Regions from separate parts of the Vibrio sp. NH-UV-68 genome, predicted to be linked through region 1. Evidence: predicted binding sites of a transcription regulator. Region 1 holds the regulator's gene; each other region holds the start of a gene.
The links. Region 1 encodes CRP, which controls carbon source genes, mostly activating them, when cyclic AMP is high. Its sites were predicted from a motif close to TGTGANNNNNNTCACA; they were not measured.
Positions count from the first base shown of each region.

Region 2: deoD (purine-nucleoside phosphorylase) is a predicted target of CRP. The motif match lies at 3,024-3,039, and genes of this name have one in related genera.
Region 3: ViNHUV68_RS11420 (NupC/NupG family nucleoside CNT transporter) is a predicted target of CRP. The motif match lies at 3,293-3,308, and genes of this name have one in related genera.

Region 1 is NZ_CP134975.1:238,726-249,509, forward strand. It holds gene ViNHUV68_RS01070 (aminodeoxychorismate/anthranilate synthase component II) at 1-246, shown strand, start outside; gene ViNHUV68_RS01075 (acetylornithine/succinyldiaminopimelate transaminase) at 648-1,862, shown strand; gene astA (arginine N-succinyltransferase) at 1,989-3,008, shown strand; gene astD (succinylglutamate-semialdehyde dehydrogenase) at 3,024-4,481, shown strand; gene ViNHUV68_RS01090 (DUF1338 domain-containing protein) at 4,644-5,435, shown strand; gene crp (cAMP-activated global transcriptional regulator CRP) at 5,641-6,273, opposite strand; gene ViNHUV68_RS01100 (phosphoribulokinase) at 6,517-7,386, opposite strand; gene ViNHUV68_RS01105 (YheU family protein) at 7,477-7,689, opposite strand; gene ViNHUV68_RS01110 (hydrolase) at 7,733-8,710, opposite strand; gene ViNHUV68_RS01115 (TIGR02444 family protein) at 8,720-9,199, opposite strand; gene ViNHUV68_RS01120 (ABC transporter ATP-binding protein) at 9,196-10,784, opposite strand, start outside.
Region 2 is NZ_CP134976.1:547,858-558,641, forward strand. It holds gene ViNHUV68_RS16855 (hypothetical protein) at 1-551, opposite strand, end outside; gene ViNHUV68_RS16860 (lactate dehydrogenase) at 683-2,152, opposite strand; gene deoD (purine-nucleoside phosphorylase) at 2,209-2,919, opposite strand; gene ViNHUV68_RS16870 (DUF1722 domain-containing protein) at 3,271-4,221, shown strand; gene ViNHUV68_RS16875 (MerR family transcriptional regulator) at 4,211-4,999, shown strand; gene phrB (deoxyribodipyrimidine photo-lyase) at 5,008-6,435, shown strand; gene ViNHUV68_RS16885 (L,D-transpeptidase family protein) at 6,425-7,330, shown strand; gene ViNHUV68_RS16890 (Lpp/OprI family alanine-zipper lipoprotein) at 7,377-7,625, opposite strand; gene ViNHUV68_RS16895 (DEAD/DEAH box helicase) at 7,969-9,312, shown strand; gene ViNHUV68_RS16900 (methyl-accepting chemotaxis protein) at 9,401-10,784, opposite strand, start outside.
Region 3 is NZ_CP134975.1:2,493,772-2,504,555, forward strand. It holds gene deoA (thymidine phosphorylase) at 1-46, opposite strand, end outside; gene deoC (deoxyribose-phosphate aldolase) at 270-1,046, opposite strand; gene ViNHUV68_RS11415 (XapX domain-containing protein) at 1,305-1,475, opposite strand; gene ViNHUV68_RS11420 (NupC/NupG family nucleoside CNT transporter) at 1,886-3,148, opposite strand; gene ViNHUV68_RS11425 (TatD family hydrolase) at 3,353-4,120, opposite strand; gene ViNHUV68_RS11430 (DUF5363 family protein) at 4,126-4,266, opposite strand; gene yaaA (peroxide stress protein YaaA) at 4,280-5,056, opposite strand; gene ViNHUV68_RS11440 (amino acid carrier protein) at 5,280-6,710, opposite strand; gene ViNHUV68_RS11445 (DUF3545 family protein) at 7,415-7,597, shown strand; gene ViNHUV68_RS11450 (hemerythrin domain-containing protein) at 7,645-8,196, opposite strand; gene ung (uracil-DNA glycosylase) at 8,298-8,978, opposite strand; gene nfo (deoxyribonuclease IV) at 9,221-10,096, opposite strand; gene grcA (autonomous glycyl radical cofactor GrcA) at 10,425-10,784, shown strand, end outside.

The DNA.
Region 1 (10,784 bases):
TTTGCTGGTCTGAATAATCCGCTGACGGTCACCCGTTACCACTCACTGGTGGTAAAAAATGGCACGTTACCCGATTGCTTCGAACTGACGGCTTGGACGGAACTGGCTGATGGCTCGATGGATGAAATTATGGGTTACCAACATAAAACCTTACCCATTGATGCGGTTCAGTTTCATCCAGAGTCGATTAAAACAGAGCAGGGCCACCAAATCCTTGCCAACTTTATCGCTCGAAGCGCGCTTTAAAACAGCATTTGTAAGTTTTCGGTGGGCGACAAAGCCTGAGCAAGATCACCTTTCTTAACATTTCTTTCATAATTCAGCTGGCGGATATTTTGTGAAAAAGTATGCGCAGAGTTTGTGACGCCTACGCTCAAGCCCTTATTGAGACTATGATTAACCTAAGCTTATCTTTGTTATAAGAATATATTGCTTCATAAAAGCGATGGCATGATGCATAAATACTCAACGGTGGTGGTTATTCGGCTTCATAGCGGTTGCCAAAAAGAACAAATCACTATTGAAATGGTTAATTAAATGTAAATACAATGCCGTAATTGCTAACAAGCAAAACAATATCTTATTTCATTGAATCGAAGTAAGGACACCATATTCGCTATGCATGCGGTATCGAGAGGGAATGTGCAATGACTGTAGAAATGAATGTAGAACGCGGTTTGTTTGATGAGGTAATGGTACCTTGTTATAACCCAATGGAAATGATCCCAGTAAAAGGCGAGGGTGCTCGCGTTTGGGACCAGCAAGGTAACGAATACATCGATTTTGCTGGTGGTATTGCCGTGAGCTGCTTGGGTCATTGTCACCCTGCGATGGTTAACGCTTTAACTGAGCAAGGCAACAAACTTTGGCACCTTAGTAACGTCATGACTAACGAGCCTGCGCTGCGTCTTGCGAAAAAACTTACTGAAATCAGCTTTGCCGAGAAAGTGTTCTTTGCGAACTCTGGCGCTGAAGCGAACGAAGCCGCTTTGAAACTGGCTCGCCGTTATGCGGTTGACAAATTTGGCCCTGAAAAATCAGAAATTATCGCCTTTCAACAAGGTTTCCATGGCCGCACATTCTTTACTGTAACGGTTGGTGGTCAGTCGACTTACTCTGATGGTTTTGGTCCGAAACCGGGTGACGTGACTCACTTGCCTTACAACGATGTTGACGCGCTGCGTGAGCACATCTCGGATCGCACTTGTGCCATTATGATGGAACCGCTGCAAGGCGAAGGTGGCATCATTGCCCCGACGGATGAATTCGTGCAAACCGTGCGTGAGTTATGTGACAAACACAATGCACTGCTTATTTTTGATGAAGTGCAAACCGGTAACGGCCGTACGGGGCATTTCTATGCCTATCAAGGTCTTGGCATCACGCCAGATATCCTAAGCACAGCAAAATCGCTTGGCGGCGGTTTCCCGATTGGCGCTATGCTAACGACAGAGAAACTGGCTGAGCACCTAAAAGTAGGCACGCATGGCTCGACTTATGGCGGGAACCCACTGGCTTGTGCTGTGGCTGAAGCTGTCGTCGATATCGTTAGCGCCCCAGAGACGCTGGCGGGCGTTGCTGAGCGTGAAGCTCTGTTCCGCGAAGGTCTGGCTAAGCTTAATGATAAATACAGCATGTTTGCTGAAATCCGTGGTAAAGGCCTGCTATTAGGTGCCGCGCTCAACGAACAATGGCAAGGCCGCGCCCGTGATGTATTAGTCGCGGCGGGCAAAGAAGGTTTGATGGTACTGGTTGCCGGTGCAAACGTGGTTCGTTTCACACCATCACTGGTGATCACCAAAGAAGAAATCCAACAAGGATTAGCTCGTCTAGATAAAGCTCTAGCAACGCTAGTTGAATAATTAATAACAATATCGGAGGCTTATAATTTAATAAGCCTCCCTATACCAGTGCTACCGTTCATGTGTTCAGCAAGGACGAGCAGATGAACGGTCGCATTGGTATCCTGCATCAGGAGGGAAGTATCGATGCTGGTTGTTCGCCCTATCGCACTGTCGGATTACGACGCGCTGCACACATGTGCCGTTGAATCTGGTCACGGATTCACATCTCTACCGGTTAACGAAGAACTGTTAACCAATCGTATTACTCATTCAGAATACAGTTTCGCCAAGCCGAACGTGAGTCAACCAGGGGACGAAGGTTACCTTATGGTCGGTTATGACAGCGAAACCGATGAGGTGGCTGGCTGTACTGGCATTGAAGCGTCAATAGGCTGGGACGTCCCTTTCTATTCGTACCACATTAGCACCATCGTGCACTCGTCAGCCAAATTGGGTGTTAATAACACGGTCAAGCTACTGACTTTTGGTAACAACTACACAGGTTGCAGTGAAATCTGCACCCTGTTTTTACGCCCTTCATTTCGTCAGGGGTTAAATGGCCGTTTGATGTCGAAATGTCGCTTCCTGATGATGGCAGAGCACCCGCATCGCTTCTCGAAAACGGTGTTTGCGGAGATGCGTGGTGTCTCTGATGAAGACGGAAACTCGCCATTTTGGCAGTGGCTGCAAGAGCACTTCTTCTCGATTGATTTCACCATGGCCGACTATTTGACCGGAATTGGTAAGAAAGGCTTTATTGCTGATTTGATGCCAAAACTACCGATTTACATCAACTTGCTGAGCAAAGAGGCGCAGGCGGTGATTGGTCAAGTACATGACAACACCAAACCGGCACTGAGACTGTTAGAAAAAGAAGGCTTCACCTGTCGTAACTACGTCGACATCTTCGATGGCGGCCCAACGGTTGAGTGTGATGTGCGTCATATCGAGTCGGTGCGTCACTCGATCCGCGCTAAAGTCACCGTGGCTGAGCACAGTAGCTCGCAAGACTGCCTGATCTCAAACACTTCATTTGAAAACTTCCGCGCCACCGCAGCCAAAGCCGCGTATGACAAAGAGTCTGGCTCTGTGATTATCTCACCAGCGGTAGCTCAAGCGCTGCACGTCAGTGATGGTGATTTCGTGCGTATGTTGCCTCAGTAAACAAAGGATAGAGTAATGACACATTGGATTGCAGGAGAATGGGTCGCAGGACAAGGCGAGCCAATCGATTCACTAAGCCCATACAACAATGAGGTGGTTTGGCAAGGCGACAGCGCCACTCCGGCTCAAGTTGATGCCGCAGTCAGTGCTGCGCGTACAGCGTTTTTGAGTTGGAAAAAACTCAGCTTCGCAGAACGTGAAGCCGTGGTACTGGCCTTTGCACAACAAGTAAAAAACAACAGCGAACATATCGCTGAAATCATTGCCAAAGAAACGGGTAAACCGATTTGGGAAACGCGCACTGAAGCGGCAGCAATGGCCGGAAAAATTGCGATTTCGATCCGTGCTTACCACGAGCGTACTGGTGAGTCACAGCGTGAAGCGGCGGGCAATCAAATTGTACTGCGCCACCGTCCGCTGGGGGTGATGGCGGTATTTGGTCCGTATAACTTTCCAGGCCACTTACCTAATGGTCACATTGTCCCAGCGCTGCTTGCGGGTAATACCGTGGTATTTAAACCTTCTGAGCAAACGCCGTTAACCGGTGAGTTTGCCATGAAGCTTTGGGAGCAAGCCGGCCTGCCTAAAGGGGTTATCAACCTAGTTCAAGGCGCCAAAGAGACCGGTATTGCGCTTGCTGACGCCAAAGGTATCGATGGCGTGCTGTTTACCGGCAGTGCTAATACGGGGCATATCTTGCATCGCCAATTTGCTGGTCAACCGGATAAGATGTTGGCACTAGAGATGGGCGGCAATAACCCGATGGTAATCTCTGAACATTATGGTGAGGTTGATGCGACGGTTTACACCATTATCCAGTCAGCTTTCATCAGTGCTGGTCAACGCTGTACCTGTGCTCGTCGACTGTATGTTCCGGTTGGTGAAAAAGGCGATATCCTAGTTAGCAAGTTGGTCGAAGCTACGCAGAAAATTCGTGTTGATCAGCCATTCGCTGAACCTGCCCCTTTTATGGGTCCACAAATTTCTAAAGCGGCCGCAGACTTTATTCTCAATGCCCAAGCGAATTTACAACAGCTTGGTGGCGTAAGCTTAGTGGAAGCGAAAGCGGGCGAAGCGGCGTTTGTTTCTCCTGGCATCATTGACGCGACGGCGATTGAGCAACTGCCAGATGAAGAGTACTTTGGTCCACTTCTGCAACTGGTTCGTTATCAGACGCTTGAACAAGCGGTCGAGCTTGCCAACGATACCCGTTTTGGTCTGTCTGCAGGCTTAGTCTCAACCCAAGATAGCGAGTGGGATTATTTTGTCGATCATATTCGTGCTGGGATTGTTAACCGTAATCGTCAACTTACGGGAGCAAGCGGTGACGCGCCATTTGGCGGTCCGGGTGCGTCAGGTAATTTGCGCCCTAGTGCTTTTTACGCCGCGGATTACTGCGCTTACCCTATGGCTTCAATGGAAGGGGAGGCGACCGTGCTTCCCGCGACGTTGAGCCCAGGTGTTGAACTGTAACTCCATAATAATATTAATAATAAGGGATTCCCTTGTTGCCCCGATATCGGGGCCTACAACGTCACAGGCTCAAGGCTATCGGATTGACTCGCTGGACATGTCGGTCCGATAGCCTTTTTTTATTGATACTCACAACGTAAACAACCCCAACAAGGAGGCGTTATGACGCCAGATGTTTTATTCCAATCGTTATGGAATGACTATATTCAACGCTTGTGTCCATCTGCTGAAAAAGTGCATCAATTGCTGCAAGAAGACGAAGCATTGATCAACGATCATATTGCGCTGCGAACGTTTAATGTTGCGCCTTTGGGCATTGCAACGCTAGCGCAGCCATTTTTGGATATCGGTTATACGCCGTGTGGTGACTACCTGTTTGAAAGTAAAAAGCTGGTGGCTAAACACTTTGAACATCCTGACCCAAAACAGCCTAAGGTCTTTATCAGTGAGTTGAAAGTAGAAGAGTGTTCTGAGTCGCTGCAAACGATCGTGGCTAAGCTGGTTGAGCAATTGGATCACAGTAAGCTAAAAGGTCATGAGTTCTTGTATGGTGGGCGTTTATGGGATTTAAGTTTTGCCGATTATCAAACGCTTGCGACTGAGAGTGAGTATGCCTCATGGCTGGCCGCGCATGGATATGGTGCCAATCATTTTACTGTCAGCGTTAATCAGTTGAAGGCATTTGATGAAGTGACGGCGGTCAATGACCATTTGCGTCAATCGGGCTTCACTATTAATGAATTTGGCGGTGAAGTGAAAGGCTCTCCAGAAGTACTTCTTGAGCAATCGTCGACCATGGCTGACAAAGTGTCGGTCGACTTTGCCGATGGCGCTCAAGTGATACCGGGCGGTTTCTATGAGTTTGCTAAGCGCTATCCGATGAGCAATGGTGAACTTTACCCGGGGTTTGTTGCGGCATCAGCTGATAAGATTTTCGAGAGTACGAATGGCTAGTCATTCTGCTATCAATAAGTCGTGATAGCCAGTGTCATTCTAAACAGCGAGGCACGAGCGTGATTCAGAATCTAATCACCACACACTCAAAGCCCAGATTCCGTAGAGCTTGTCCGTTACTTCTGGAATGACATGAGTCCAAAAAAATAAAAAGCCATCAATGGAAACATTGATGGCTTTTAACATTTCTAAACGTTAATTGAGATTAACGTGTGCCGTACACAACAATAGTTTTGCCGTGGGCAGAAATTAAGTTTTGCTCTTCAAGCATCTTCAAGATACGACCTACAGTCTCACGAGAACAGCCAACAATTTGGCCGATTTCCTGACGAGTGATCTTGATTTGCATACCGTCTGGGTGAGTCATCGCATCAGGTTGTTTTGCAAGGTTAAGTAGCGTTTGCGCGATACGGCCAGTAACGTCTAGGAACGCAAGGTCACCGACTTTTTGGCTTGTCACTTGTAGACGACTTGCCATTTGCGCTGACAGACGCATTAAGATGTCTGGGTTAACTTGAATTAGCTGACGGAATTTCTTGAATGAAATCTCCGCGACTTCACAAGGAGATTTTGCTCGAACCCATGCGGTACGTTCTTGATCTTCTTCGAACAAGCCAAGTTCGCCAATAAAGTCGCCTTGGTTGAGGTAAGAAAGAATCATTTCTTTACCTTCTTCATCCTTGATAAGTACCGCCACAGAACCTTTTACGATGTAGTACAAAGTTTCTGCTTTTTCGCCCGCATGGATCAGCGTGCTTTTTGATGGGTACTTATGAATATGACAATGTGAAAGAAACCATTCTAATGTTGGATCGGTTTGAGGTTTACCTAGAACCATAATATCTCACTTCCTCTGCAGGGTATGCTTGCTGCTTTCCATGTTGTAGCTAAGCCTTAGATTAAGACTTGCTAGGATAAGAGCACTTTATAAATGCTGCAAGCCAACTTGTGTTTCGGTAACAAATAGTATCCTTTTTCGAAAACGATTTCTTGATTTTAATCGGGTCCGGATAAGGTTTTACTATACAAAAATGTGCACATGATCACGGTATGAAAAGTAATCGTGTTTTAGCTGTGAGCTCTAGCCAATTTTTCCAGTTTCAATTAATTGTTGCAGGATCGGCCTGACAATTAGCTCCATGGCGAAACTCATTTTACCGCCTGGCACAACCAGTGTGTTATGGCGTGACATAAATGAGCCATCAATCATGGCGAGTAAATAAGGGAAGTCGACATTCTTGATACCACGTAATCGAATGACGACAAAACTCTCATCTAAACTTGGAATGCCTTTAGCGTTGAGCGGGTTGGAGGTGTCGACCGTAGGGACACGTTGAAAGTTAATGTGGGTGCGCGAAAACTGCGGAGTAATGTAGTTCAGATAGTCGTCCATTGAACGAACAATCGAATCCATCACCGCTTCTCGTGAGTGGCCGCGATCGCGAGTATCACGAACAAACTTTTGAATCCACTCTAAGTTGACGATCGGCACCATTCCAATTAGGAAATCGACATGTTGCGCGACGTTGACTTCACCATCGACCACGCCACCGTGCAAACCTTCATAAAAGAGAACGTCTGAATTTTCCGGAAGATCTTGCCAAGGGGTGAAGGTGCCGGGCATTTGATTATAAGGCACTGCTTCATCGAAGGTATGCAGGTAACGACGCATCTGGCCTATCCCTTCTTGGCCATACTTACGAAAGAACTCGGCGATGGCACCAAAATCATTCGCTTGTGGGCCAAAGTAGCTGATGTGGCGACCTTGTTCACGTGCTTTGCGTATTTCGACGTCCATCTCTGGACGGGTAAAACGGTGGAAGCTATCCCCTTCAATCCAAGCGGGTTTAATGCTCATCATGTTGAACATTTTACGGAACGCTTCTGATGTTGTTGTCGTTCCAGCTCCGGAGGAACCAGTTACGGCAATAATTGGGTGTTTTGCTGACATGACAAACCTTGTCTGTAAATAACCATCCTGTATACGCTTACCACTATACCATGCTTTAACTTAGCGTCACGGTATGATGTGCTTTAAAAGCTAAAGTTGGCGTCTGAGTTGAATATCAACCGTTTCATGCAGCTCTGAAAAAACCACAACGGCCTCGCCGGATTCAAGCTGGGTTTTGATTTGGTCGATTTTGTCTTGCAGAGAAATTTCCACATCGCCGTAATCTGTGCCTTCACGCAAGATGAACTCACGGATAAGATTGTCTAGCGTTTGTGGATCGATTTGTTGCCATGGAACGATCATAAATACCTCGTTACTTTATGCTCGGAAATGGAATAAGGCGCGATTATGCTGAAACTGCCAAACTTTGATAGTAGGCGGGCAGAGCCTCTTCAAGCCAAAAGCGCGGTTTGAGTGCGCTGCCGCTGACAAATCCGACATGTCCGCCTTGGTCAAAAAGCCGATAGTCGATGTTTTCTGGCAGCACGTATTTAGGAATGACCGCCTCGGTCATAAACGGATCGTCTTTGGCATGAATAATCTGGGTTGGCAGCTGAATCTGTTTGAGGCGATGAATACCTGAACACTGCTGGTAGTAGTCTTGGGCATCTTTAAACCCGTGCAGTGGTGCGGTGATCAGATCATCAAACTCATACAGTTTAGTGACTCGCTTGATATGTTGGTAACTAAGGCCAAGCTCGCCTTTTAACAGATGATGTTTTTGTAGCGCGCTCTTTTTCAGCGAAGCGAGTAAGTAGTTTTTGTACAGCTTAGAAAAGCCTTGCTCGATGCGCTTTGAACAAGAGGATAAATCTAATGGCGCTGAGACGATGGTTGCCGCATCAAGCAGTGGTTCATCTCGATATTGAGCCAGATAGTTGGCCAACATATTGCCGCCTAAAGAGATGCCCACGGCTATTTTAGTCTGGTGCGGGAAAAGCTCATCAAGGTATTCGAGGAAGAAACGCGCGTCTTCTATCTCGCCCGAGTGGTAGGCGCGTGCAAGCTTATTGGGTTTACCACCGCAGCCGCGAAAGTGCATCATGACCGCACGCCAACCCTGCTGGGCAAAGGCGTTCATTAAGCCGTTAGCGTACGGACTGTAGAAACATCCTTCCAAACCGTGAAACAACACAAACAGAGGTTTGTGTTGGGACGCTTGTGAGGCCATCGGTTCGCTCCAAGCGATATCAAGAAAGTCCCCATCTGGAGTATCTAAGGTTTGCCACACGGGCTCAAACAACGCCTTTTTACGAATAAAGCGCGGGGCGAGTGTTTGCAGGTGCGGGTTGGCTAATCCTTTAGCCGCAACAAATTGAGTCATGTGGTTTCTCTAGGGGTTAGCTCGTTTATCGACAGGTTGAGCGAACACTGAATAGAGCGGTTCTCCGCCAAGTTGACGACAGTAGCGCAGGGCTAACGGTTCACTGTGATTAACCTGCAGTGTGATACTGTTAACGCAATCGACCAGATCAGATTGCTGCTGCTTTTCGAGTTGCAACTCAAATTGAAGTGATTCGCGGTAGAGAGTATCAGGGAGGTGAAATTTAAGCTTTCGCCTCAGTTCACGATAGTTGAGCAATAACGCTTCACTGCGCCCAAGACACTCTTCAAGATGGTGCCAATCGTGCTCTGAAAAACTCACCTGCTGCTCATCAAGCCATTTTAGAAGGAGCAGCAGATTGACGTTACCTTTGTACTGATTTTGTAAAGTTAAGCACGCTGATTTTACTTCTCGCACACTGTAGTATTGCAAGCTGAATTGCCATAGCCTTTCTAGTGTTAGAGAAATTTTAACGTGCTCTGAACTCATTGATTATCGAACTCCAGTTCCATCTGTTCTAGTTGCTCTTGGATTGCCATCCATTCCATCTCGACTTCTTCAAGCGCGCTTTTACTGTTGGCTTGACTCGCGAGTACTTGATTAAGTTTAGCTTTATTTTCGGCTTGATAAAGTGAGTTGTCAGAGAGCTGAGTTTCAGCCTCGGCCAATGTTGCCCCTAACTTATCCATTTTCGCTTCCAGTTTTGTCAGGTTCTTGCGAATTGGTGCCGTTTGTTTACGAAACTCAGCTTCACGGCGTTTTTGCTCTTTTTTCGCCGCCGCGCTATTGGTTGAGTCTTTTTCAGGTAGATCGGCTTGGGCGTCGCGACGCTCTTGCTTTTGCTGCTCAGTTAGCCATTTATAGTAGTCGTTAAGGTCACCATCAAAGGGCGCGACTTGACGGTCATGGACTAGGTAGAGGTCGTCGGTAGTGGCTCGCAGTAAATAGCGATCGTGCGAGACGATAACCATTGCCCCTTCAAAGGTTTGCAGAGCGAAAGTCAGCGCTTGACGCATGTCGAGATCAAGGTGGTTGGTTGGCTCATCGAGCAGCAATAGATTCGGTTTTTGCCACACGATCAGTGCCAGAACCAAGCGCGCTTTTTCGCCGCCCGAGAATGGGGCGACTTTCTCAAGTGCTTTTTCACCTTGGAACCCAAAACTGCCTAGATAGTTGCGTAATTCCAGCTCATTCTTATCGGGGGCGATTTGCATCATATGTTGCAACGGCGTCTCTTCTGGATGCAGTGTCTCAAGTTGATGCTGAGCAAAGTAACCAATCTTAACCCCTTGCGAATAAGTGAGATCGCCACCTTGTGGTTTGAGATCGCGTGAGAGCATTTTGATTAAGGTTGATTTACCAGCGCCATTGCGACCAAGTAGACCAATGCGACTGCCGGGTACCAAATTAAGGCGGATCTTTTCTAAGATCAGGGTGTCATCGTAACCAGCGCTGACTTCATCCATCATAATGATCGGGTTTGGCAACGCATCGGGCTTGCGAAACTCAAAGCTAAACGGATTATCAAATTGTGCAGGTAGCACTTTTTCCATCCGTTCGAGCGCTTTAATGCGGCTTTGCGCCTGGCGTGCTTTGGATGCTTTGTAGCGAAAGCGGTCAATGTAGCTTTGCATGTGCGCCATTTGCTTTTGCTGCTTCTGAAACGTTGCTTGTTGTAGCATCAGTTTCTGGGCGCGTTGATCTTCAAAAGACGAGTAGTTGCCGGTGTACTCATTGAGGAGCTGGTTTTCAACATGGATGATACGGTTGACGACCGGGTCAAGGAAATCACGGTCATGCGAGATCAAGATAAGCGTGCCCGGGTAGTTCTGTAGCCAACGTTCAAGCCACATTACCGCGTCTAAATCCAAGTGGTTGGTAGGTTCGTCGAGCAGCAATAAGTCGGAGCGACACAGTAGAGCCTGAGCTAGGTTGAGACGCATACGCCACCCCCCAGAGAACTGAGTTAAGCTCCAGCTCATTTGCTGTTGACTGAAACCTAAACCATCAAGCAGTTCTGCTGCACGGGCACGAATGCTATAGCCGCCAATGGTTTCTATTTTGCCATGAATTT
Region 2 (10,784 bases), on a different replicon from region 1:
ACATAATTATTGAGGAGGTAGTAATCCCAAGCCAAAAGAATTCGCGCTTTACCCTCTAACCAACCAATGCGTGCGTTGTTGGCAACCTTTACGGCAAGTTCATGAGTGGTTTTGGCAAGGTGGTATTCATTGGTAATGCGCCAAACGTTACCTAGACCGATTAATGCTTCGAGTTGGATTTCAGTTTCATCAATCAGGGCGGATTGTTCTAACGCGTTAATCCAGTATTGCTGAGCTGAATAGTATTTAGCTTGGCCCCAATAATGCAGCGCGTGGATGTGTAAAATTTCTGGAAGCAAGTCGTCAGTATCGAGGACATTCAGTTTGCTGTACGCTTCTTTGATGTACTTTAGGCCTTTGCGGTACTCCATTGAGCACCACGCGCAGCGCGACATAATCACCAAACATTGGATTTCGCCCTCGGGATAGAGAATTTGTGCAGAACGCGATGCACATTGCTCTGCAACTGCCCAGACTTTTTCAGGGTCAGTCTCTATTCTGCCTTTGAGTTGCTCTATCTCGACTTCTAACAGCCGTTGGCTTTTATCCAATGAATCAATCCTATACTGCTGAGTATTCTACTTACACACCCTTTGTAGCATTATATGAATAGCTAGAGAGTGAACTCTACTAAAAGTAATAAAACAGGCACGGTTTAACGGCGCTCGTCACACTACCTTAGTTAGGCAAGCAGCTCACTCAGTGTCAAAGGTGATGGTGTGAGTTCTAACATCTGCGCCGCTGTCTTCCCTTCCTTATTTTGGTAGCACAAATTGTGCCAAGCTCTGAATATATCAAGCATAGGAAGCAAACCACCGGGTCGTAACTTACGTCTAGGCTCGTTGATAAAACTTTCAAAAAGCGTTTCAAAGCGGTGTTGGAAGAAAGCCGTTTGACGAATTGATGCAGTTCTAAGCCATTGTTTAGGTTGGTTGTTACAGCCAGCTAGGTAACAGATTCCCTTTGAGGTCGAGCCATTGTTTGCAATTGCCCAGCGGTCACGCCACCAGCCCATATGGACAATGTCAATTTTATCAATAGGGTAATCTTGATGCCATGATTGATCTTCTTCAACATACAGAAGGTCGACATTTTGACGTTGGATTCGTTGCAAACAGACACTCAGCGCAGCCGAACGTAGAACCGGGTCTTGCGGTAGGTATATAGAAACTTGTCGGTCCTCTTGGCACAAATCAAGCACATGTAAAAAATGCGCGTACGAGGTGTAGGGCGGTCGGATCAGTGCGCCCTTTGATGGGTAATTAAATACCGTCAGATTACCCATTGGGTCTTCGACATTACCGCGCGCTAGGATGGTTTGATATTTTTGATCAATACGTTCACGCAGTATCGGCGAGGGCTCAGGTGTCGTCATGTTGGCTTCAGATGAGTGATCACGAGAGACAAACCTTGCCGGATAGTGGTATGGGTCATGGTCAACCTCGCCTACAGGCTCTTCATTGGCCGAGTAATTGACATGCTGGCAAAGAATGTAACCACTGTGAGCTTCTCCGGTAGCGATCCATAATACGCCATTGTTGCTCTTGGGTTGGAGAGTAATATAGTGTGATGCCAGCTCATAATTGGCTGCATGATTTACCCAACGTGCATCAAACATAGCGAGCTTTCTTCGACATCGACTAGCGATATGATCGAGGTGATCGTAGAACGTCTTTGGATTGATCTCTAATTTGCGGCAGATTTCGCGCACCGAATAGCTCATAAAGAGCAAACCAAGGAGGTTTTCTTGAAAATGGAGTTTTTTGTTGGCACCGGACCACTTATCAACAAAGGTTGATTGGCACAATTTACAGCGATAGCGTTGGCGATCGCCACTGTAACCAAAAGCGTGGTAAAGGTTTTTGTGGGTATGAACTGAGAGGCCAAAGTTGTCACAGTCGTCGTTACGACATGCGGGAAGGCCATCACTGTGGAGATGTCTTAACCGATGCAGTTCGTTAAGCACCTCTTGGTTGTTAAGTAAGGGGGGGAAAGCACCACACTCCCGACAAACCATCGCAGGTCGCTTGGGGTTAGCGTGCTGCACAACATAACGATGTGCATCACTCAAACCAAAATTGTCACACGCCAATGTTTTACAAAAATTGAGTTGTAACCCGTCTGCGTCCTGTGGCAGTTTGCCAGTCGTCACTATCTCCCCCTCGGGATTAATATTGCTGCCAATAGATAGTTGGCAGCTAACTTTGATTAGATGTTGATGGCTGTTTCTAGTGCGACTTTCATCATGTCGTTGAATGACTTCTGACGCTCTTCAGCACTGAGTTTTTCGCCACGGATGATGTGGTCTGACACGGTAAGAATTGTCAGAGCTTTTGCACCAAGATCAGCCGCGACACCGTAGATACCAGCCGCTTCCATATCAACGCCTAAGATGCCTAATTTTTCCATCTTCTCGAAGATATCAGCTTCAGGAGTGTAGAAAAGGTCAGCAGAGAACACGTTACCGACTTTGATTGGCACTTGTTGCGCACGTGCTTGGTTAACCGCTTCTTCTAATAGACCGTAGTCAGCAATCGCTGCGAAGTCATGGTTGTTGAAACGAATACGGTTTACTTTCGAATCGGTAGAAGCACCCATACCGATGACAACATCCATAAGTTTAACGTCATCACGTACTGCGCCACAGCTACCAACACGAATAACATTTTTTACACCGTATTCAGCGATCAATTCGTGAACATAGATACAGCACGATGGGATACCCATACCATGGCCCATTACAGACACTTTCTTGCCTTTGTAAGTACCTGTATAGCCAAACATATTGCGAACATCACACACTTGCTCAACATCTTCTAAAAACGTTTCTGCGATGTACTTAGCTCGTAGTGGGTCACCAGGCATTAGCACGGTTTCAGCGAAATCACCTGGTTTTGCGTTAATGTGAGGGGTTGCCATAGTCAATACTCCAAGTTTATTAGTAACTCAAGCTTCTGATTACTAATTATGTTGATTTTGAATAATCTGTTGAGGCAATACTAGCCTTATGAAGTAATAAGCCATGAGATATAGCTCACATAAAGTGCCTGTCTATGCCCCTTTTTTACCATTGATAACTAAATGTGTTGAAAGTGATTGAGCAATCGATTCGGAAAAACGTTTGCTTAACCAAGTGAACGAAAACGGATTTTATTTCGTAACTGTTATTCAAAGTTATACAAATATTTTTTTTGTACACCTCATTAAAACTGTGCTAAAACTTATACAAGAATAAAAATTGTATAGCACAGTAATGTAAAGGAGCCACTCATGGATCAAACGATTAAAATAGGCATCAGTTCTTGTGTGTTAGGTGAGCGTGTGCGTTTCGACTCAGGCCACAAAATAAGTAAGTTTGTGACTAAGGAACTTGCGCCATACTTTGATTTTGTCCCCGTGTGCCCAGAGGTCGGCTCTGGCATGCCTGTGCCTCGACCTACCATTCGACTGGTTTCCGACCAAGAACGCATTGCGCTGGTTGAGACAAAAGATCCCACTCAGGACCACACTGATAAGGTGCTGGATTATTCGAAAAGTAAAGTTGCTGAGCTCGAACAACAGCAACTTTGCGGCTACATCGTTTGTGCAAAGTCTCCTACTTGCGGCATGGAACGAGTCAAGGTGTACAACAAGAACAACGCCGAGAGCATCGGGGTTGGCCTTTATACCAATGAATTGATGAAAGGCATGCCTTGGTTACCAGTTGAGGAAGATGGTCGTCTTAATGACCCCGTGTTAAAAGAGAACTTTATTACGCGGATTTTCTCACTTCATGACTTCTACAACTCGATGGGAGATGAGCCTACGAGAGGAAAGATCGTTGCGTTCCATTCGCGATACAAACTCACTTTAATGGCGCACCATCCTGCCTCTTATAAAGAGTTAGGTAAGCTTGTCGCCAACATCAAAGTGTATGAACTCGACGAGTTTTATCGCCTGTATCGAGAAGGACTGATGAACGCGATGTCACACCGCGCCAGTCGCAAAAACAATACCAATGTGCTGATGCATATCCAAGGTTACTTTAAGCGCAACTTAGACAAGAATCAAAAGCAAGAGTTACGTCAGGTCATTGATGATTATCGCGTCGGCCTACTACCTTTACTTGCGCCATTGACGCTGTTGAAACACTACTTATCGGCTCATCCGGATGAATATTTGGCTGAGCAGGCCTTCTTGCAACCACACCCTCAGGAGTTACGTTTAAGATATGGATTGTGAGAAAAAGCTATACGCAATTCGTGAAGTCTCTGAAATAACAGGCGTTAAACCAGTGACGCTCAGAGCTTGGCAAAGACGTTACAGTCTAGTTCAACCTCAGCGAACTGAAAAAGGGCATCGTCTGTACACAGACCAAGATGTCGCTTTGATCGGTGAGATCCAAGGTTGGCTCAACAAAGGGGTGCCGATTGGCAAGGTCAAAGCGGTGCTTGAGTCTAATGTCTCGCTTGATGGCGTCGAGTTGGTTGGCGTAGAGCAGTTAGAAGAGGTGGCGAAATTTCTTCAGGCTCTGGCTGATTTGAACAAGAGTAAAGCCGACGCTATCGTCAGTACGGTGCTAAAAGAGTATCCGCTCGACGTGGTCGATAGCCAATTTATTCAGCCTTCAGTGAAAGCATTATCTTTAGTCCGTTTTGGTTTGCGCTCACTGCAAAAAGGATTAATGGATGCGATTTTGTCTGCGCGCTTGAGCGCCATCATTGATGCCGAGAACAAAGCGGCTCGTAGTGGACGTTGCTTGTTTATTAGCTCAGATTCTATCAATGACTTTGGCTCGAGACTATGGGCATTGAAACTTTCACAATTAGGCATGCATGTGGTGATCATTGATGGTGTCGATGATTTATCTGGGTTAGTTGAGCATAGCGGTTTAGGCGCTTATCAGGTATTGGCTCTTTATAGCTCGCGTCCGTTAGGCCCAACTCAGACCGCAACAATAGAAAGAATCAAACACAGCTTTGATGGTGAAGTTTTGCTGTCAGATTTGATTGAACACTAGAGGGTAAAATGAATATTGTCTGGTTACGTCGAGATTTACGAGTAGAAGATAACAGCGCGCTTTATCACGCCTCAATTAGCGGTGAATCTGTGGTGGCGGTTTATATTGCTACGCCGCAAACGTGGGCTGAGCATCATCTTGCTCCGATCCAAGCGGACCTCATCTATCGTCGCTTATTCGAACTGCAAAAAGATCTTGAGCATAACAATATACCGCTGATTTACGCGCAAGCCCCGACGTACAATGAAGCGGCACAAATGGTTGCTGATCTCGCACAAACCCATTCAGCTTCGAGGGTTTATTTCAATAAAGAGTATGAAATCAATGAAGTTGCACGTGATAAACGACTTGTTGAATTGCTTGACGCAGCTGATCTTGAAAGTAACGCACTAGATGACAAGTGCCTATTGCCACCGGGCAGTGTGATGAATAAGCAAGGACAATACTTCAAAGTGTTTACCCCGTTCAAACGTGCTTATTTAGCCAAAATGTATCAACAACCATGGCGAGTCACTAAAGTTGCCCCCATTGCTCAGCGCGCAGTGTGGCATGATCAAAAGGTAACGCCATGGTGTCTTGAGTCCTGTTTTGATTATCCTCGTGAAAGCAGTGAAGCTTACGCGGTTGATACACAATCAATCATTGACCAATTGCGTGCTTTCGATAGCGATGGAGCGGATGGTTATGATCAGCAGAGGGATTTTCCGGCACTAAACGCTACCAGTTTGCTGTCGCCTTACCTTGCTATTGGCGCCTTATCAGTACGTCAATGTATGGCACGTTTAACCTACCAGCGTGAGCTCCCTTTGACGGGCGGACGAGAGGTGTGGCAAAGCGAGTTGGTGTGGCGAGAGTTCTACCAACATTTGATCTACTTTGAACCTAAATTAAGTAAAGGGCACAGTTTTACGCCGTGGGGGGATAACCTATTGTGGCGTGATAACCCGGCGTTTATCGAGGCATGGAAAACCGGCAATACGGGCTACCCAATTGTCGATGCGGCGATGCGTCAACTAAACAAAACCGGTTGGATGCATAATCGTCTTAGGATGATTGTGGCCAGCTTTCTTGTCAAAGATTTGCATGTTGATTGGCGCATTGGTGAGCAATACTTTATGTCCAAGCTGGTGGATGGTGACTACGCTGCAAACAACGGTGGGTGGCAATGGTGTGCATCAACGGGCTGCGATGGTCAGCCATACTTTCGCATTTTCAACCCAACCACACAGGGCGAACGCTTTGACCCTGAGGGGCACTTTGTTCGCACTTGGGTTCCTGAGTTAGCCAATTTGCCTGACAAGTGGATTCACTCTCCTTGGAAGTCGCCCAATGCCAAAGCTTTGTCATATCCTGCACCAATCGTTGATCACAAGAGCGAAAGAGAGATAACCTTAAGCCTCTACAAAGAAGCCAAGGAAACGAACGATGGTGCGTAAATTTATCGCTTGGTGTTGTTGCTTGAGTACATCTGTGTTTGCTGCCACTTACGACCTCCCGCTTGAAGGCAGCAGTATTGTTGGGCGTACTCAGTTTCATCAAGTGGCAGAGGGTGACACACTGGCTAATATTGCCAAGCAGTATGATGTGGGATTTTTGTCGCTTATGGCGGCAAACAAAGGCGTCGATCCTTTTTTGCCACAAGTTGACTACGTACTGACCATTCCAACTCAGATAATATTACCCAATGTCGAACGTCAAGGGGTGGTGATTAACTTGGCTGAACTGCGCCTCTACTACTTTCAACCTGAAATCAATAAAGTTCATATATTTCCGGTTGGGATTGGCCGAATTGGTCGCGATACGCCAGAAATGGAAACTCGCATTAGTCAGAAACGCCCCAATCCGACATGGACGCCACCAGCCTCTATTCGAAAAGAGTACCGTGCGAGAGGGATCGAGCTTCCAGCAGTGGTCCCAGCGGGGCCTGACAACCCTCTAGGGGAGTATGCACTTCGTCTCGCTTATGGTATTGGTGATTATCTTATTCATGGCACCAATAAAGATTTTGGAATCGGTCTGCGTGTCAGTTCTGGTTGCATTCGTATGGATCCAAAAGACATCGAATGGTTATTTGAAAAGGTAGAATTAGGTGAAAAGGTGCGGGTGATAAATCAACCAATTAAAGTTGCTTTGGAGCCCGATAGAAGTGTGTTTGTAGAAGCGCATGAACCCCTAACGCGCAGCGATGGCGTAAAACACGATCTGGAAGTGCCGATAGAGCTGAGTTGGTGGTTAGAAGAGTTTGATTATTCTGACGTTAAAGCACGTGCGGTCATCTTGGCACAAAACGGTGTCCCGGTTGAAATTGTTGCGCCAACACGTACATATTAAATCAAAAGAGGGTCAGCATGCTGACCCTCTTTTTTAGGAAGACGTATTACTTAGTGTAAGACTGAGCAATGTTGTCGATACGCTCGTTAGCACGTGCTGCTTCTTCTTGAGCTGCCATTGCTGAATCGTTCGATTTACGTACTTCTGATTGTAGAGCTTGAACGTCTTGGCTTAGTTGGCTGACTTGATTGCTTAGCTCATCCATTTTTGCTGTTGTTGCTTCATCAGGACCAGAGGCACAACCTGCTAGTAGAAGAACAGATGATGCTGCAGCTGCGATCAACATTTTGTTCATAAGAGAACTCCTTGCTTGTAAAGTATCAATATGACGCCCTATAACTTCTTGCTCTTATAGTGGCGTTTTCAGTGTAGCTCTAATTATAGGCATCCTAAAGCATGCCAAAGTCAAAAAAACCCAAGAATTTAAGCAATTATCGAATTAGGTGATCGATGTCTCACTGGTAGCAGCAATCTGTGCAAGCCATTCTATTGACTGCATCTAACCTTATTTTGCATGACAAGATTATTTTATGTGATCTCTATCCTCTTTCGCTGAATACAGTTATCATGGCCTGTTATTAATATTTTCGTGTTTATTCGGCACCCATTTGACGTTGTGCCATCAACACTTAGTTCAATTGGAGAATACTTTGCAGTTTAAAGAGTTAGGTTTAGACAATCGCTTACTGAAGAACTTAAAACATTTGGATTTTAACAAGGCGACAGAGATACAGCAACGCGCCATTCCGGTTGCGATCGCGGGTAAAGATCTGTTGGCTTCATCAAAAACAGGTTCAGGTAAGACGCTGGCATTTGTTTTGCCTATGCTACATAAATCTTTAAAAAACAAAGCGTTTTCAGCAAAAGATCCTCGTGGCCTAATTTTGGCACCGACGCGTGAACTGGCAAAACAGGTTTACGGCGAATTGCGCACAATGTTGGCGGGTCTATCATACGATGCGACGTTGATTGTTGGCGGAGAGAACTTCAACGACCAAGTGAAAGCTTTGCGTCGTTACCCTAAGTTTATTGTGGCCACCCCAGGGCGTTTAGCTGATCACCTAGAGCATCGCTCTTTGCACCTTGATGGACTAGAGACGCTAGTACTGGATGAAGCAGACCGTATGTTGGATTTGGGTTTTGCCCCTGAACTACGTCGCATTCACAACGCAGCTAAGCATCGTCGTCGTCAAACCTTGATGTTCTCAGCGACGTTAGATCATACCCAAGTTAATGATATTGCTATTGAGATGCTTAACGCACCAAAACAAATCGCTATTGGTGTGGGCAGTGACGAGCACAAAGACATCGCGCAAAAATTCTATTTGTGTGATCACTTAGACCACAAAGAAGCCATTCTTGATCGTATTTTGAGTGAAGCACAGTACAAACAAGTGATGATCTTTACTGCGACACGCGCTGATACAGAACGCTTGACTGACAAGTTGAACGAGAAAAAGCTTAAAGCGGTCGCGCTAAGCGGCAGCCTAACGCAGACTCAACGTAACACCATTATGAGTCAGTTTGAGCGAGCTGTGTTCAAAATTCTGGTCACAACTGACATTGCATCACGTGGTTTGGATATCACCAATGTGACACACGTGATTAACTTTGACATGCCAAAACATACCGAAGAATACGTTCACCGTGTGGGTCGTACGGGTCGTGCGGGTAATAAAGGTGATGCCGCTTCTTTAGTGGGGCCGAAAGACTGGGATAGCTTTAAACGCGTTGAAACCTACCTACAACAAGATCTGGCATTTTCCGAGTTGGAAGGTTTACAAGGTAAGTTTAAAGGAATCAAACCGCGCAAGCCTGATTTCCGCGCCAAAGATAAAACGACCAAGAAAGCGAAACCTCAGGCGAAGAAATCAATTAAGAAGCCAGTCAAACGTGATAAGAGTTTCCATCAAAACGTTGCGGTGGGCGATAACGTCTTTATCCCTAAAAAGAAAGTTGCACCAAAGATTGAAGACGAGTAATAGAACTGAAAAAAAAAGGGGTTGCCAGATTGGCAACCCCTTTTTTTTTGTTATTTGTTTTGCTCTGAGACAGTCTTAAACGGGTTTTCTATATTTTAAAAAAGCTTAGCTGCTGCTTTTGATTTTCGGCTAGGGTCGAGAGCTCTTGGCTCGCTGCCGCGGATTGGGTAATCCCCGTAACGTTTTGGCTTACCAGCTGATAAATATTGCCCAAGTTGTTATTGATGTCGGAGGTAACCTGTCCTTGTTCTTCTGACGCTACCGCCACTTGAGCATTTAGAGAGGTCAGTTCTGAAATTGAAGTACTGATCTGGTTTAACGCCTCGCTCACTTGTGCAGCTTGCTGCTGGTTTTGCGCAAGCATCTCAAGACTCGATGTCATGCTATCGTTGGCACTGCCGGATTGGTGTTGCAACTCTTCAATGATGACTTGAATCTCTTTAGTCGACTCTTGTGTTCTCGCTGCCAGCATACGGACTTCATCGGCGACCACGGCAAAGCCTCGGCCACTTTCCCCTGCACGCGCCGCTTCAATGGCTGCATTTAACGCCAGAAGATTGGTTTGCTCAGAAATACTTTCAATAACCTCAATCACTTTGCCAATTTGCTCTGATTGCTCTTTTAGAGAGTTCACCACATCAGCGGCCTGAGTCAATTGATCGGCCATCTTGGCGCTTTCACGAATGCTTTGTTCAAAGATAGCTAAGCTCTCTTTTGCCATTTGGTTAGCACTGCTAGAAGCGGCATCAGCAAGATTAGCATTTTGCGTGACTTCTAAAGCAGTACTTTCCATTTGGTTGATTGCTGATGCGACTTGTTCGACTTCGTTCTTCTCTTGGTCGGAGTTAACGCTCGATTGTGTCATTACCGCTGCAAGCTCTGTTGATGCCGAAGCAACGTTGACACTGATTCGAACTAGAGCATCAACCGTTTGTTTAAGTTGCAAAGCCGTGAGGTTGAAATTCCGCGATAGGGCGGTGATTTCATTATTGCCTTCTTCTGCGACCGTAATGGTCAGATTGCCTTGCGCCAGTTCTTTCATGGCTGCCTGAAGCTTTTCAATTGGTGTGACGATAATACCGGCCAGCAACCAACTGATTATGCAAGCGGCAAGTAGTACCGCAATCAAACCGATAATCGAATTGTTCATCACGCTAGAATGCTTCGCTTCATTGTCGTTGACTTCATCAAGGGCGATTTGGTTAAGCTTATTGGATAGTTGATCGATCGCTTCGACCATCTCGCGACCTTTGTCACGATAAAGGGAAGCGGCTTGATCGTATTGGCGTTGGAAATCTGCCGAGTTTTCGCCGTTCTCGTGTTTAACGCTGAGCAGTGGAATCATGGTGTTAATTGAATAGCTCACATAGTTATCAATAGCCTGTTCCATCTGCTGAGTTTCGCGTTTTAGTCCACCGACCTGATTAAGTGAATCTAACAGGCGTAGATTGTCACGTTGCTTGGCTTGGAGA
Region 3 (10,784 bases), 890 kb from region 1:
CTTCGCCGTCACGTTTTTTACGAATGATTTCTTGAGGTAAGTACATTAGATCCTCCCACGCTGTGAATAGCGATGGTTGTAAGGTAAAGAGGTTATGTGGAACAGCAAAATGCCGCTCCACCAAACAGACTTTATTTTCATCAATTCTCTACATATTTGGCGTTGCAGCTAGGCGTCAAGTAAGTTCATTCCTATGAGCTTAGAGGCTCTATGTGATTAGGATGAACTTACGTAGACAACAACGCTGCGCCGCCAAATAGACGAGAAAATTAGTAGGCTGCTGGATCAGCAGTCTCGTCTGTCACTTCTAATGTATTAAGTAGGTTAGTTAGTAGGCTTGACGCACCAAAACGGTAATGACGAGCATCCACCCAGTTATCTCCTAGGATCTCATCTGCCATTGCCAAATACGCTTGTGCATCTTCAGCCGTACGAACGCCACCAGCAGGTTTGAAACCCACACTTTCGGCAACGCCCATGTCACGAATCACTTCTAGCATCATGCGAGCGTATTCTGGAGTTGCGTTTACTGGCACTTTACCTGTGGAGGTTTTGATGAAGTCGGCACCCGCTTTGATACAGATTTCAGAAGCCTTTTTGATCAGCGCTTCTTCTTTGAGCTCACCGGTTTCGATGATCACTTTAAGCAAAATGTCTCCGCAAGCCGCTTTACATTGCTTAACAAGCTCGAAACCCACTTCCTCGTTACCTGCCATCAGCGCACGGTATGGGAATACCACGTCGACTTCATCTGCACCGTACGCCACTGCTGCTTTGGTTTCAGCCACTGCGATATCAATATCGTCATTACCGTGTGGGAAGTTAGTTACCGTCGCAATACGAATATCAGGTGTGCCTTGCTCACGAAGTGTTTTCTTCGCAATCGGAATAAAGCGAGGGTATATACAGATTGCAGCTGTGTTTCCTACTGCTGATTTAGCGTCATGACAAAGTGATATAACTTTCGCATCAGTGTCATCATCATTCAGCGTAGTTAGGTCCATAAGTTTTAGTGCACGTAGTGCTGCTGCTTTTAAATCGCTCATTTCTATCTCCGATCAATATTCAAAAAAGTGACGGTTCTAAATACATTTTTAGAACTGCAGTCATTTATGAACGGACTTGGTTCCTTGAAGACTCGGCATATACAGCGAAAATATGCCAATTGCTATCCCTGTCACCGCACAGTACCAGTTTGGTCTATGGCACAACAATCTGCGATTGCGGTGTCTAACGTATATGGGCTCTGCCCTAGCAACTTATGTTGCCACTATCGATAATCATACTCCTTGTATCGATTATCTCTAGCTAAAAAACTTCTCAATGATCCATTGATAAGTTAGACCACCTAAGTAAACCCCAACAATGCCCATAATGCCTGACAAAACAGGCGGCGCTGGTATGGGTAACTTAAGCGCAGAAAACAGGACTCCAACAACAAAACCCGCTAAGGTTGCGAGGATAACTTCATTCATGAGTTTTACCCTACTATCTATAGTTAACTACATTATAGATATTTATCGCGGAACTGTAGTCGCTCATAGAGCGCAAACGGTTTGTATCTCAAAAAAGTGTCTGTTCAACGTTTGCGCGGGCTAGCCTCTCGCAAACATGATGTATTTTCTTGTCTGAACCGAGAACAGACAATAGTTGAAAACTTAACTTAATCACAGACAAGTCATGTTCTCAGATTGTCAAAATTGTGAGTGTGGGAGCAAAGCTCCTAGGATTCTAATCTCTGGGAGCTTAGCTCGCTAAGTGGCTAGAATGAGAAATCTCAGTTAGCGCAGTCATCACAATACGCGGAAAACAAAAAAGCCCCGTAGCACACAGTGTGTGGCTACGGGGCTTTTAAAGTGGCGTCTATATAATCTTTCTTACTTAATTAGAAAGATAGGAAGAAGCCAGCGATTGTCGCTGCCATCAGGTTAGATAGCGTACCAGCACAAACCGCTTTAACACCCATACGAGCGATGTCGTGACGACGGTTTGGCGCTAGGCCACCTAGACCACCTAGTAGAATCGCGATAGAAGAAAGGTTTGCGAAACCACATAGAGCGAAGGCAATGATTGCTTGAGTCTTCTCAGTCATCACAGCACCTGTCGCTGCAACTACTTGAGCGTTCTCACCAACATAAGGGACGAAGTTCAGGTAAGCAACGAATTCGTTCACAACCAGTTTTTGACCGATGAATGAACCAGCAACTGTTGCTTCTTCCCATGGCACACCGATTAGGAATGCTAGAGGCGAGAATAGGTAACCTAGTAGGATTTCTAGTGTTAGCTCAGGCATACCGAACCAACCGCCAACGCCACCTAGAATACCGTTAACCAATGCGATTAGGCCGATGAATGCCAATAGCATTGCACCAACGTTAAGCGCAAGTTGTAGACCAACTGATGCACCGCCTGCAGCTGCGTCGATAACGTTAGCTGGCTTGTCGTCACCACCGTCAATGTCATTACCTAGATTTTCATCTGGAGTGTCAGTTTCAGGCTTGATGATTTTAGCGAATAAAAGACCACCAGGTGCTGCCATGAATGATGCTGCTACAAGGTATTCTAGAGGAACACCCATAGACGCGTAACCTGCTAGTACACCACCAGCAACAGACGCTAAACCACCACACATTACTGCAAATAGCTCAGATTGAGTCATTTTAGGTACAAACGGACGAACCACTAGCGGCGCTTCAGTTTGACCAACAAAAATGTTAGCTGCTGCAGACATAGACTCGGCACGTGAAGTACCTAGTGCTTTTTGTAGACCACCACCAAGAATCTTGATAACCCATTGCATAACACCAATGTAGTAAAGTACAGAGATAAGTGCAGAGAAGAAGATTAGTGTTGGGAGTACTTGGAATGCAAAGATGAAACCGATACCGTCAACTGAGAAGTTAACAAGGTTGCCGAATAGGAAACCAGTACCGTCTTTACCGTAATCGATAACGTTCTGTACACCAGCTGAGAAACCAGCCAGTAGGTCGCGACCCCATGGTACGTAAAGAACGAAACCACCGATGATAAATTGGATAGCAAAAGCGCCACCCACAGTTCTTAGATTGATAGCTTTGCGGTTATCAGACAGTAGTAATGCAAGTCCTAGCAATACTGCCATGCCGACTAGGCTCATAAACAGGCTCATAGTTTATGACTTCCTTATAGGTTATTTATTGGCGTGTGACAAAATGGTGCTCAAAAGAAGCCGCAATTATACTCATCCGTCCATTGATAAAGTAATGCCGCCCTCACAGTTTCTGATAAGATTCATCATGCATTCACTCAGTTACGTGAATTAAGTCACATTTAGGTGTATTTGCATTCATCAAATGAACAATTTCTTTAGGAATTATTCACAAATACCGAACGCCAGGTTGCTATTTTTCCAAACGTTTTCAGCAACCGTTTGCTTAGGCATTTCCTTTAACTCCGAGAGACAGGTCAATATTTGAGCTATCATTTTGGGATGATTCGGCTTGCCTTGATGACCATTCAATGGCATGTCGGGAGAATCCGTCTCTAAAACGATATGCTGCAAGGGAAGCGAAGCGATCGCGTGTCGAGTTTTCTGCGCACGTGGATAGGTAATCACGCCGCCGACGCCAATGAAAAAACCACGTTCAACCCACTGCATTGCTTGTTGGTAGCTACCAGAAAAACCGTGTACCACGCCCCCTTGTTCGAAGCGAAGTTGCTTTAACAATTGCAACAATCGTGGCTGACTTTTTCGACAGTGAATAACCAAAGGCAATTGGCTCTGCTGAGCTAAGCGAACTTGAGCAATAAACAGTTGTTCTTGCCACTGCGGGTCGATGTTAATCATAGCGTCTAGGCCACACTCGCCTACCGCAACGCATTTGTTATCACGCTCCGAAAGCTGCTTTTCAAGCTGTTTAATCGAGGAATCGGGGGTTAAAAAATAGGGGTGGAAACCAAGCGCATAGTAAATAGAGCAATGGCGACTGGCTAAATCGCGCACTGACTGCCAATTTTCTGCCCCGATAGAGGGCAGCATAATCCTCTCGACACCAACGCTATGGGCCTGTGCGAGATGAGCCGCAATATCATCAGCAAAAGGGGCAAAATCAAAATGACAGTGGGTATCAAAAAGGCGCACTAGGGCTACGCCTCAGAATTATCAGAGTCATGATGAGCTGGGTCACGGCGATAAGGCACACAACTACGCTTATTCTCCGGCGTCAATCCCATTGATAGACACCAAGCGTCGTATCGTGCGATTAAGCGTTTAAGCCAGTTGATCATTATCGCCCCCTTGTTATGACTGCTCTTCGCGCTTAAACACCAATTCAGTCGGTGTTGATTCCTGCTCGGCAAAGTAATACCCCGCCGTATCAAACTGAGTTAAGTCCGCGACACTAGAGATTCTGTTGTCAATAATATAGCGTGCCATCATGCCGCGTGCTTTCTTGGCGTAGAAGCTGATCACTTTATATTGCCCTTTCTTGCAATCTTTAAATACCGGGGTAATCACTTGCGCATCAAGCGCTTTCGGCTTGACCGCTTTAAAATACTCATTCGACGCTAAGTTAATCAGTACATTGTCACCTTGCTTGGCAATCGCCTGATTAAGCTTATCGGTGATCACATTGCCCCAAAACTGGTAGAGGTTACTGCCTTTGTCGTTGGCGAGTTTGGTTCCCATCTCTAGGCGGTATGGCTGCATAAGATCAAGTGGCCTAAGTAGCCCATAGAGACCAGATAGCATCCGCAGGTGATCCTGAGCATAAGCGAAATCGTCTTCCGACAAAGACTCGGCGTCAAGGCCAGTATAAACGTCACCTTTAAACGCCAAGATAGCTTGACGTGCATTGTCTGGTGTAAATGTATCACTCCACTCCTGGAAACGACCAACATTGAGATCAGCAATCTTATCACTGACTTTCATCAAACTGGCAACGTCAGCAGGCGTTAACTGACGGCAAACTTCAATTAATTGTTTTGAATAGTCAAGCAACTCAGGCTGGGTATACTTCTGCGTTGCGAGTGGTGATTCATAATCTAAGGTTTTCGCTGGTGAAACGACAACTAACATGACTTTACTCTATCTATTGTACGTTGAGCTATAGGTTACAAAAAAAGCCATGCAATGTCTGCATGGCTTTTTAAATCGTTTTGATAGGCAAATCTGATAACCTAAATAATTGGAGTTGTAGCTAGGCGGCAAGTCCATTCAGCCCTATGAGCATAGTATCACTATGTGATTAGGGTGAATTGACGCAGGCGACAACGCTACAACTTCAAGTATGACGGTTATATTAGTCTTTTTTGCTCTGATCCCAAATACCTTCTTCGAGTTGAGACTTCAACTCAGGGAAGTCATTCGAATCAAAGGTTGGCAATTTACCTTCATCCAACTGACGGTTGTAATCTTTTGCCAGTTTAATCACGATACCTGATAGCAGCAAAATCGCCACTAAGTTGACAATCGCCATCAGGCCCATGGAAACATCGGCCAAGGCCCAAACAACTGGCAGTGATGCCATGGCACCAAACATTACCATGCCTAGTACGATGATACGGAAGATACCCAGGCCTGCTTTATGATTGTGCTCTAAGAAGATCAGGTTGGTTTCTGCGTACGAATAGTTGGCAATAATCGATGTGAAGGCGAAGAAGAAAATCGCCACGGCAACGAAGATGCCGCCCCAATCACCGACTTGCGAACTTAACGCCGCTTGAGTCAATTCGATACCAGTGATTTCACCGTGCGGTACATACTCACCCGACATCAAGATAATGGCCACCGTTGAAGAACAGATAACCATAGTGTCCATGAAGACACCGAGCATCTGTACGTAACCTTGAGAAGCAGGGTGTGGCGGGTAAGGCGTTGCTGATGCCGCCGCATTCGGTGCAGAACCCATACCCGCTTCATTCGAAAATAGACCACGTTTGATACCATTGATCATCGCTTGAGCAATCGCGTAGCCCAGACCACCAGCTGCGGCTTCTTGCAAGCCAAAGGCACTCTTAAAGATAAGCGTTAATACTGCAGGTAACTTCTCAAAGTTAGTGACCATGATAAACATCGCCAGCAGCAGATAGGCAAGCGCCATAATAGGTACAATTAGCTCTGCAACTCGCGCAATGCGTTTAATGCCACCAAAAATAACCACAGAAGAAAGTAGAACAACGACAACACCTACATAGGTATTATCCCAACCAAATGCATTGTGCATCGCGTTGGCAATCGAGTTCGCTTGTACTGCATTGAACACTAGACCAAAGGCAATAATAAGGAATACTGAGAACAGTACGCCCATCCAGCGCATACCTAGGCCTTTTTCCATGTAGTAAGCAGGGCCACCACGGTAGTTGCCATCGTCATCTTTGGTTTTATAGAGTTGTGCTAATGTGCTCTCGGCAAACGATGTTGCCATACCGAGCATTGCAATTAGCCACATCCAGAAAATAGCGCCTGGTCCACCAGCGGTGAGCGCTACAGCAACACCAGCCATGTTACCAGTACCAACACGAGCAGCTAGACTAGTACAAAGTGCTTGGAAAGATGAGATACCAGCTTTGTCTGCTTTACGACTGTTCTTCAATACTGAAAACATATGGCCGAAGTGACGGAATTGGATAAAACCTAGACGGACCGTGAAGTAAACTCCAACACCGACGAGTAGATAAACAAGAATCGACCCCCAAAGTAGGTCATTCATTAAGTTAATTAAATCTGTCATAACATCCTCATAGTGAGTTATCGCTGACCTTTGCTTCCTAGCCATCCATCTAACTGCCCAACAAGTGTCAATCGTTCATATCATGTTGGTGTAATGGTGTATGCAGTTTAGATCTGTAAAACTCGCCTCATGCTTCCATTTTACGTATCAACGTTTTTCGACGGGCGGATAATGCAGCGAAGAGCGAGAAAAATCAATATGCACACAGACTCATTCAATTGTTATATTTCACTATATAATCACCACCAATTAACACAAAACAACACAAGCAACTAACAACAAATAAATGAGCCGATAATAATTTCACAACATTTCACAATAAACGAAACATAACACCCTAGTCTCTTACATTCGATCACGAAACCTTAGCCACCAAGGGCTAACGTCGTACGGTAAAATGAATGTGCTCTGTATTAGCGCATAAACGATTATCACAATAAACACTCAGTTGCACACTAGCCCAGTTACTCACCCAACGAGTGCCCCATTAACAATTCGACACAGCCAATTTAATCGTTTACTTAAGGCTAAACGAACAGAAATCCACCAGAATTCTGTCAGTTTTTTGTGAATCCCTCGCACAGTCTCAGTAAAAACTTCATTGAAACGTAACAAATGAGAAATCAATCAAGGTTAACTTTCTTGTTTATATGGTATTTAAAAATTCCTCATTAAGAGGGATAGACATAGAAAAGAGGTCGCTTATGGAAGGCTTAAACTTTGATGAAATTTTTGAACTGGATTTTCCTAAAGGAAGAGGAAGTCGCTCAAAACCGATGAAGCGAAAGTGGCGTGAAATAGAGGCAATCAAAGACCGCCAGCGTCTGCAAAAAGAACTGATGGACATGGATATTGGTTACAACGATTTAAACAAGGTCGAGTTTTAGAAGAAAGAGGCGTTTTCGCCTCTTTTTTATCGAACAATAACGCATCGCTAAGTGCACTCGCGCTCGGTTTGATGGACACGTTCTGCGAGCTGTTGATACTGCTCGGCAATGGTAGAACCGAACACGGGATCGTCCTCGCACACACTCCAACGCTCCTCGACTGCTTGCCAATCCTTAACGGTAAACTTATCAATTAAGTACGGGAAGATGTGCTTTTCTTCGGTTTCTAGGTGCTTTTTCTGCGCGTCTAAAAATGACTCTAGCTGTTCAATAAACATATCCTGAGGGATGACCGCGTCTTGCAGCACCATATCAACCACATCCAAAAACGCATGGCTTTTCTCAGACAAGGTCGTGTGTTCAAGCTCGAGGTTATCAATCTCATGATGATGACCGTAGTGCTCTATATAATAGCGGTACAGGATATCTTCTTTAGGATGATGAACTTTTTCTGCGTGATTGGTGAGATAGTCAACTAACTCACGCAGAATACCATAATTAACTTGGCGCTCACTTTTGAGCATATTGAGCTTATGTCTCAGTAGGGCTAGTAGGCGGACCATATAGCCATGTTCGCGTCGGATCCTTTCTATCATCATAGCGCTTCTCCTTACACTTCATTTTTGTAAGTGTATAAGAGAACAACCACTACCGCTTTGACACTGTTCGAAAAACGCACAAGTTAATACAAATAAAACCTTTATAGCGTTAACGGCAGGCGCCACTCAATCGGCGGTTTACCTTGCTGAATCAAAATTTGATTGGTTTGAGAGAAGTGACGACATCCAAAAAAACCGCGATGTGCAGACAGTGGTGATGGATGAGGCCCCGCAAGAACATGATGTCGGGAGCGATCGATAAAGCGCCCCTTTTTCTGCGCGTGTGCTCCCCATAATAAAAACACCACCCCCGACTGATGGTGATTAATTGCTTCAATCACTTTATCTGTAAAAGTCTCCCACCCCGACTTAGCGTGAGAATGAGCTTTACCCTGCTCAACCGTCAATACGGTATTGAGCAATAACACACCTTGCTCTGCCCAGCTTTGTAAGTAACCATGCTGAGGAATGTCAAAGCCAGCAATATCTTGTGCAAGCTCTTTATACATATTGAGTAATGATGGCGGTGTTTTTACACCGGGTAACACCGAAAAACACAAACCATGCGCTTGGTTCGGTCCGTGATACGGATCTTGACCGATGATAACTACTTTAACGTCATGAAACTCAGTGGCCTTAAACGCGTTAAACACATCCTGACTTGGTGGGTAAATAACCTTGCCTGCAGCGCGCTCTGCTTCAACAAACGCGAGCGTGTTCTGGAAGTAGTCCTGCTGTTTTTCAGCACCAATAACGTCGTGCCAGCTTAGTGATGAAGTCATGCTCTATTCCTTCTACTGTTCATTCGCTGTGATTGTCGCAGAATAAATAGAAGGAACAAAGAGGTTAGTGTTTTTGTGGCGTGCGGTAGTGCCCCTGCCCTGTAACATGACGGTTTGGTGTTGGTAAACGCGTAGGGCGTGCAGTGAAGTATGAGTGTGAAAAAGGCATAATGGCATCCTCAATGTTGTGCGATTCAATCACTACCATGAAAAAATGATGCCACTTTTGCGCTTCACGGCTATTACGCCAGCGTCTGAAGGTGAAACTGGCGCAGCTTGTTGATCTCTTGCGGCCAAATTTCAGGATCAATTGTTTCTAAAATCAGAGGGATAGAATCAAAACGACGATCTTTAGCAATATATTCAAAACAGTCCCAACCAATCTCACCTTGACCGAGCGAGTGATGCCTATCGACTTTGCCACCCAAGGCTATTTTTGAATCATTAATGTGCATCGCTCTTAAATAGCGCATGCCTACCACACGCTCAAATTCGGCAAAAGTAGCCTCACAAGCCGTCGCGCTGCTTAAGTCATACCCTGCGGCAAAAGTGTGGCAAGTATCGATGCAGACCCCAACTCTAGACTTGTCTTCGACCTGGTCAATGATCTCAGCGAGGTGTTCAAAGCGCCAGCCTAAGTTGGTTCCCTGTCCTGCCGTATTCTCTATTACAGCAATCACTTCAGGAACCGCTTGATGGGCAAGGTTAATCGACTCTGCGATCTTTGCTAAACACTCATTTTCGGAAATCTTGTTTAAATGACTCCCAGGATGAAAATTCAATAGCGTCAGGCCAAGTTGGTGGCAACGCTGCATCTCATCAATGAATGCCTGTCGCGATTTCTCGAGCTTTTCTTGTTCAGGCGCCCCTAAATTGATCAAGTATGAATCATGCGGCAAGATCTGCTCGCGACTGAAGCCGTGCTTAGCACAGTTCTGTTTGAAAGCTAGAATCACTGCCGCTTCGAGTGGTTTAGCCACCCATTGACGCTGGTTTTTAGTAAATAGCGCGAAAGCATTCGCGCCAATCTCTTTTGCTCGCAGCGGTGCTTGATCAACGCCACCAGCCGCAGAAACATGAGCGCCGATAAATTTATTTCCTGTGCAATTTTCCATCATGTCATTTAATCACTTTTGACTTTCAGTTCACTGACCTAATTACAACGAATTATCCAATTCATTTCAAATTCACTGCTAGTTTTGTAGTAAATTTACTACAAATGATAGATTAAACTATTTTTTATAATATAAAATAATTTCTAAAGACGTTATTTTTTAATGTTTTATTGATTTCAAACAACAAAATAACCTTTAACTTTTTAATGTTTTTGGTTGTTTTTTGACTTAAATCAATATTATCATAAGGGATATTCGTTATATATTACGTAGCTCAACAAGATTCGAAAATTAACACCAAATAACCATAAATGTGGACTAGGAGATAGTGATGATCCAAGGTATTCAAATTACTAAAGCAGCAAACGACGATCTACTTAACTCTATCTGGCTACTTGATAGCGAGAAAAACGAAGCGCGTTGCGTTGCAGCCAACTCTGGCTTTGAAGCTGACCAAGTGATCGCAGTGAGCGATCTTGGTGAATACGAAAGTCGCGAGGTTGCCATCGAAATGGCACCACGCATCGAAGGTGGTCAACACCTCAACGTAAACGTGCTTAAACGTGAAACACTGGAAGACGCTGTCGCTCACCCAGAGAAATACCCACAGCTAACCATCCGCGTGTCAGGTTACGCAGTGCGTTTTAACTCACTGACGACAGAGCAACAACGTGACGTTATCGCTCGTACT